Regions from separate parts of the Rhizobium sp. 22-785-1 genome, predicted to be linked through region 1. Evidence: riboswitches for the same ligand, from Rfam matches in the RefSeq annotation. Region 1 holds a riboswitch; each other region holds the start of a gene.

Region 1 (2,260 bases):
CAGCGTAAGGGTGCGGCAGAAGACAAGAAGCGCTCGGACAAGCAGGAGAAGGCGAAAGTCTCGGCCAATGCCGCTCCCGCTACTGAACCTGCAAAGGGCAAGGGCAAGCTGTCCTTCAAGCAGAAATTTGCGCTGGAAAATCTGCCGAAGGAAATGGAAAAGCTGCAGCAAGAAATCGCCAAGCGCGAAGAGCGAATGGCCGATCCGCAGCTTTTCGCCAAGGACCCCGGCGCTTTCAACAAGCTGGCGGAGGAAATGGCAAAGCTTCGCCAAAAGCTGGAGGTCATGGAGGAAGAATGGCTGGAGCTTGAGATGCTGCGCGAAGAGATGGAAGGCTAGGCCTCTTTGACAGGCGCGTGAATATGGGCTCTGCTTTGTTCCAACAGGGAGGAGCCCGCCCATGCGCATGATCTTCGTCAATATGCCGGTCAAGAATATCGAGACATCGAAAGCCTTCTTCACCGCGCTCGGCTTCAGTTTCAATCCGGAATATTCGGATGAGCGCACGCTGTGCATGATCGTCGAGAAGAACATCTTCGTCATGCTGCTTCAGGAGGAGCGGTTTCGCGATTTCATCAATGGCGAGATTGCCGATGCAAAGAGCAGCACGGAAGTTCTGACCTGCCTATCCGCCTCCAGCCGTGAGGAAATCGACAGCATGTTGAAAACGGCACTCTCTTCCGGCGGGCAGGAGTGGAAGCCGGTACAGAATCATGGCTTCATGTATGCAGGCAGCTTCCAGGATCCAGACGGCCACGTCTGGGAACTCGTGCATATGACGGAGCAGGCATAGCTTCTCGCGTCTTGCCAATAACCGATTGTCACATTACATCTTTTCTCGCTCTAACGGGGTGCTTTGTCTTTCGGGACAAGGCTGAGAGGCGAATGCCAACCCGAAGAACCTGATCCGGTTAACACCGGCGGAGGGATTAGACGGCTTCCATCCAGACGCCTATTCCCGTAACCCATTCGAGAAGGTGTCTGATGAACCGTCGTTTTTTGCTGTCCGGCCTCGTTGCCGCATCCTTCCTCCTGCCGGGCATCGCCTCTGCGCAGGATAAAAAAGTCCTCACCGTCTATACTTATGAGAGCTTCGTCTCCGAGTGGGGTCCAGGCCCAAAGGTGAAGGCAGCGTTCGAGAAGACCTGCGATTGCACCGTCAACTTCGTCGGCGTGGCCGATGGCGTGGCGCTCCTCAACCGGTTGAAGCTGGAAGGTGCGGGCTCCAAGGCGGATGTGGTGGTCGGTCTCGATACCAATCTTGTCGCCGAAGCCAAGGACACCGGGCTTTTCGAAGCGTCGGGTGTCGATGCTTCCGGGGCAAAAGTCCCAGGCGGCTTCAAGGATGACGTCTTCGTCCCATATGACTACGGCCACTTCGCCGTCATCTATGACACCCAGACGCTGAAGAACCCGCCCAAAAGCCTGAAAGAGCTGGTGGAGGGCGACCCGTCGCAGAAGATCGCCATTCAGGACCCTCGGACCTCGACGCCGGGTCTCGGCCTGCTGCTGTGGGTCAAGTCGGTCTATGGCGACAAGGCGCCGGAGGCTTGGACGAAGCTCAAGAACCGCGTTCTGACGGTCACGCCCGGCTGGTCGGAATCCTACGGTCTCTTCACCAAGGGCGAAGTGCCGATGGTGCTCTCCTATACCACCTCGCCCGCCTACCATATGGTGGCCGAGCACAGCGAGCGCTATCAGGCCGCAAGCTTCGAGGAAGGCCATTACATCCAGATCGAGGTCGCTGGCCTGTTGAAAAATGCGCCCGAAAAGGAGCTTGGCAAGAAATTCCTGGCCTTCATGCTTACGCCCGGCTTTCAGGATGCCATTCCGGAAAACAACTGGATGATGCCGGTCACTGCCACGTCGCAGCCGCTGCCGGATGCGTTCAGCAAGCTGGTGCAGCCGACCAAGACGTTCCTGATGTCGCCGGAAGAGGTGGCGAAGAACCGCAAGGCCTGGATCGATGAGTGGCTGACCGCGATGAGCGTGAAGTAAGCGCTAGGCGACGCCGCAGGTGATTGCGCGCAGCGACAGACGCAGGTTCTTGATGGGAGGCATGGCGGCATTCACCGCCGTGCTGCTCTTCATCGCGCTAGCGGTCGCGGCGCTTCTTTCCTTTGACAGCAATGCGGCGTCGAGCGCCCTCTTCGAACCCTATACGCTGCGCATCCTCCGGTTCACCCTTTGGCAGGCAACGCTCTCGACCGTGCTTTCGGTGGCTCTCGGACTGCCTGTTGCCTTGGCACTCGCGAGGCAG
Region 2 (2,260 bases), on a different contig from region 1:
GTTACCTATGAGATCCCGGTGCTGGAGCAATCGAAGATCGTTCTCGATGCCTATCACCGTCTGAGAGACAGCAGCGAGGGAAAGCTATGGTTCGGCATGACGATCGACGACTTCTCAAGTGATGCCCGGCTACCGCTGCGCGATGCGATGATTGCGAAATTCGAAGACATCTGGCCGAAAGAAGAGCCACCCAAGCCGTATGGCCTGCGCCACCTCTATGCCGAAATCGCCTATCGCAACTTCGCCCCTGCCAATGTGACGAAGAACAGCTATTTCGCTGCCATCCTCGGCCACAACAACAATGATCTGGAAACCTCGCTCTCTTACATGACTTACGCGTTTCCGGAAGACGAGCAGGAATCAAAAGCCCGAGCCGATCGCGTTGCGGACCGCACGATCCGCCAGATGATCACCGTCAATCAGATTCCTGGCATGGCGGGGGGATAAGCATGCCTGCCCCATCTCGCAACCGTGTGCGCGCTACGGCGCTTTCGAATATCGCCGCGCAAGATACATTTCCACCACCGCGCGGGTCAGAAAAGACGCCAGGCCCACGATGATCGCCACCACCCGAATGCGGAACTCGTCTGCCTCGACTTCGGCATGACGCGTGTCCAGCAGCGTATGCTCCGTAACAGTGATTTCGCCGATGACGTCTCGAATACGATCCATCGTACCGACTGCCATATAGCCGATCTCATTGGTACGGGCGGCATCGGCGCCCACGTCGTCGTAGAGCGATATGGAATGCTTGAGCTCCTCAAGCTTCTTCTCGATCAGCTGATCCATCGCTTTGACCCGGGCGACCTGCCCGGAATTGTCCGATATGCGTGTCATCAATTGATTTTGGAGCAAGTGGAGGCGCTCCATCGCCTTTTCGTATGGGGCAAGGTAGCGCTTGTCGCCACTGACAAGATATCCCCTTTGCCCCGTTTCGGCGTCGTCGAGCGCAATCAACACATCTTTCGTGGTATCGATGGCTTCGTAGGTATGCACCACCATATCGTAGTGGTCGCTCAAAAGGTCATGGGTCCAACTCGTGGCAAGGATACCGGCCGCAACGACGACACCCACCGGGATTGATCGCAGCAGTGTTGGAAAGGTCAGATATTTCTGACGCAATGAGGCCCAGGACCAGTCAGACATCTTGCGGATATTCCATGCACATGCTGTCCAAGCTCTTCAACATCACGCCGACGCCAACCGTTCACTCAGGTGGCAGCTTATTCTACCAGATCGTTCAACGCGATAATAATCACGAAGTTCAAAGCGGCAGCATCGGAATAGGAGCCATACGCGCCTCTCTCAAAAATCTTGACACGCCATCGCTTTTCTCATTTAGCTTGATCCATTCCGAGGGGAGCATCGAACGATGCTGAGACGGCGCTGAGCCGGACCCTTGAACCTGATCCGGTTAATACCGGCGTAGGAACGGAACGGTCGCCGCCAGGCACAGCTTTCTTTCCATGCGCGCAGTTTATCCGGATCCGCAAAATGCGTATCTGGAGATGAACTGTTGAAGGCAAATATCCCCACTGCGGAGCAAGCGGCGCAACTCCTGAGCCGCGTGCGGGAGCACAGACCGCGTGTTCACTGCCTTATGAATACGGTGGTCCAGAAGTTCACTGCGGACGGCATCACAGCGATTGGCGGTATCCCCTCCATGACCTCTTCCGAGGAGGAAATCGAAAGCTTCGTCGTCAAGACCCACGCGTTGACGATCAATCTGGGGACACTGGACGCGGCCCGCCGCAAGGTCATTCGTATGGCCGTGGAGATCGCCAATCGCCACGGCAAGCCCTGGATCATAGATCCGGTCCACTGCGACTACTCTCCATCACGTTTGGATTTTGCACGGGAGCTGAGCGGCCAGTCCCCCTCCATCGTGCGGGGTAATGCGGCGGAAATGGCGGTCATTGGGGATATTGACGGCGCGTTACGCATTCAGACCGGGGCGGTCGATCGCTTGAGTGACGCAGACCGCAAGATTCGGATCGTCAACGGTCACACCTTGATGGCGAAGGTGACAGGAACAGGCTGCCTTTCCGGTGGCGTCATCGCGGCCTTCATGGCCGTAGAGGAGGACGTCATGCTGGCGGCGGCATCGGCGCTCACCATAACGGGCGTTTCCGCGCAGATGGCCGCGAGACACGCAAACGGGCCAGGATCGTTCGAGGTCGCCTTTCTGGACGCGCTGTTCAATCTGACGCGCGAAGATATTCTCTCCCATGCCAGGATCGAACATGACGAAGATTGATTA
Region 3 (2,260 bases), 150 kb from region 1:
CACGTCGTAGGCGCGACAAATGTCGCAAATCTCGTCGAAATGCTCGTAGAGGAAGCTTTCCTTGTGGTGGTGCAGACACCACTTGGCCATGATCGATCCGCCGCGCGAGACGATGCCGGTGACGCGATTGACGGTCAGCGGAATGTAGTGCAGGCGAACGCCCGCATGGATGGTGAAGTAATCGACGCCCTGCTCGGCCTGCTCGATCAGCGTATCGCGAAACACCTCCCAGGTCAGATCCTCGGCAATGCCGTTGACCTTCTCCAGCGCCTGATAGAGCGGCACCGTGCCGATCGGCACCGGAGAATTGCGGATGATCCATTCGCGGATATTGTGAATGTTGCGCCCGGTGGAAAGGTCCATCACCGTATCGGCACCCCAGCGCGTGGCCCAGACCATCTTTTCCACCTCTTCCGCCATGGAGGAGGTGACGGCGGAGTTGCCGATATTGGCGTTGATCTTCACCAGAAAATTCCGCCCGATGATCATCGGCTCGGCTTCCGGGTGGTTGATATTGGAGGGGATGATGGCGCGACCGGAGGCCACTTCCTGACGGACGAATTCCGGCGTGACGTGATCTGGAATATGCGCGCCGAAGCTTTCGCCATCGCGCACAAGCTTCTCCCGCGCCGCCTCGCGTCCGAGATTTTCGCGGATGGCGATATATTCCATCTCCGGCGTGATGATGCCCGCCCGCGCATAGGCCAGCTGGGTGACGGCCTTCCCACCCTTGGCCCGCAGCGGCTGGTTGCGCACGGGAAATTCCGGCGTCAGCCGCTCGCCGGTGGCAAAGCCATTGTCTTCCGGCTTCACATGCCGGCCCTCATAGGCTTCGACATCGCCACGTGCGATAACCCATTCTTGGCGATGACGCGGCAGACCGGCATCGATGTTCACCAGATGCGAGGGATCGGTATAGGGACCGGAGGAATCATAGACCGTGACCGGCGGTTCGCCAGCGGTGGGATGGACCGCAATTTCGCGCATCGGCACGCGGATATACGGGTGAAGAACGCCCGGCTTGTACACCTTGGTGGAGGCCGGCAACGGACCGGTGGTAACGGTTGGGGTGAGGTTTTTAGCGGCAATGTTCATCGTGAGGCTCCAAAGCAAAACAGTGGAGACCCAGTTCGAGCATGAAGACGAAAAGCGCGGGGATAGACGTGATGACGGTTCCCCGGCGTGAAGCCGGTTCTGCCAGAATGCCCGCGTTTGCACCGTCCCTACGCCAGTATGAACTGGATCAGGTTCAACGGGTCACTGCGCGCTCTAGCAGTATCTCAGCCCCTTGCCGGGACCCCCCTGGTGAATGCCGCAATCAAAGACCCGATAACGCCGATTGTCAAGCTGGCCGTGGGCGCCCCAAAAAAGCTGAATAGCGCGCAAAGCAATGTCACCGGATATTAACCGCTCCACTTATGACAATGTTATTTTTTTAAATGTAACCACAAATGACGCTATGATGGCTCTAGTTTAGGGAGATGAGCTCAGATGAATTCTACTATCCGTGACGTGCTGGCAAAGTTTGGCCAGCTTCCCGTTTCCGTCGACACGCTTGCCGACGATGCCGATCTTTATGCGGCGGGCCTTTCCTCCTTCGCCTCCGTGCAATTGATGCTTGGCCTCGAAGAAGCCTTCGACATCGAGTTTCCCGACAGCATGCTGAACCGCAAGTCCTTTGCCAGCATCGCCGCCATCGAAACCACGGTCAAAGCCATCCTCGACGGGAAAGAGGCCGCCTGATGAACCTCGCCGTCGCGCCTCACCGTGAAGCACTGAGCGCCAGGGCGGCGCGGGTGGCGGCGATTGCCGCAAAACATGCCGACGTGGTGGATACCGAAGGCCGCTTCCCGAAGGAGGCTGTTGACGCGCTTCGGCAGGAAAAACTGCTCGGCATTCAAGTTCCCGTTCACATGGGTGGCGAAGGCGCCACCATGCTGGAGCTTGCCGATATCTGCTCCATTCTCGGCCAGGCCTGTTCGGCAACGGCGATGATTTACGCTATGCACCACATCAAGGCCTCGAGCCTTGTGGAGCATGGCGAAGACAGCCAATGGCACAGCGCGTTCATGCGCCGCCTGGCAAACGAACAATTGCTGCTTGCCTCCGCCACCACCGAAGGCGGCATTGGCGGCAATCTTCGCAATTCCATCTGCGCCATCGAAGTGGATGGTGACATCTGCCGCCTGGAAAAGGACGCGACCGTCATTTCCTATGGCAGCGAAGCCGATGCCATTCTCATCACCTCGCGTTCCCACAA

The links. Region 1 has a riboswitch for thiamine pyrophosphate ahead of thiB (thiamine ABC transporter substrate binding subunit). Riboswitches for the same ligand answer to the same signal wherever they lie in the genome.
Region 2: another riboswitch for thiamine pyrophosphate. It lies ahead of ACQZ5M_RS10785 (hydroxyethylthiazole kinase); the one in region 1 lies ahead of thiB (thiamine ABC transporter substrate binding subunit).
Region 3: another riboswitch for thiamine pyrophosphate. It lies ahead of thiC (phosphomethylpyrimidine synthase ThiC); the one in region 1 lies ahead of thiB (thiamine ABC transporter substrate binding subunit).

The regions. Positions count from the first base shown of each region.
Region 1 is NZ_JBNWDI010000005.1:173,667-175,926, reverse strand. It holds gene ACQZ5M_RS12400 (ABC-F family ATP-binding cassette domain-containing protein) at 1-339, shown strand, start outside; gene ACQZ5M_RS12395 (VOC family protein) at 401-793, shown strand; TPP riboswitch at 838-946, shown strand; gene thiB (thiamine ABC transporter substrate binding subunit) at 985-1,998, shown strand; gene thiP (thiamine/thiamine pyrophosphate ABC transporter permease ThiP) at 2,018-2,260, shown strand, end outside.
Region 2 is NZ_JBNWDI010000004.1:225,472-227,731, forward strand. It holds gene telA (telomere resolvase TelA) at 1-447, shown strand, start outside; gene ACQZ5M_RS10780 (CHASE3 domain-containing protein) at 481-1,146, opposite strand; TPP riboswitch at 1,347-1,449, shown strand; gene ACQZ5M_RS10785 (hydroxyethylthiazole kinase) at 1,517-2,257, shown strand; gene thiE (thiamine phosphate synthase) at 2,244-2,260, shown strand, end outside.
Region 3 is NZ_JBNWDI010000005.1:24,166-26,425, forward strand. It holds gene thiC (phosphomethylpyrimidine synthase ThiC) at 1-1,095, opposite strand, end outside; TPP riboswitch at 1,203-1,314, opposite strand; gene ACQZ5M_RS11735 (acyl carrier protein) at 1,492-1,743, shown strand; gene ACQZ5M_RS11740 (acyl-CoA dehydrogenase family protein) at 1,743-2,260, shown strand, end outside.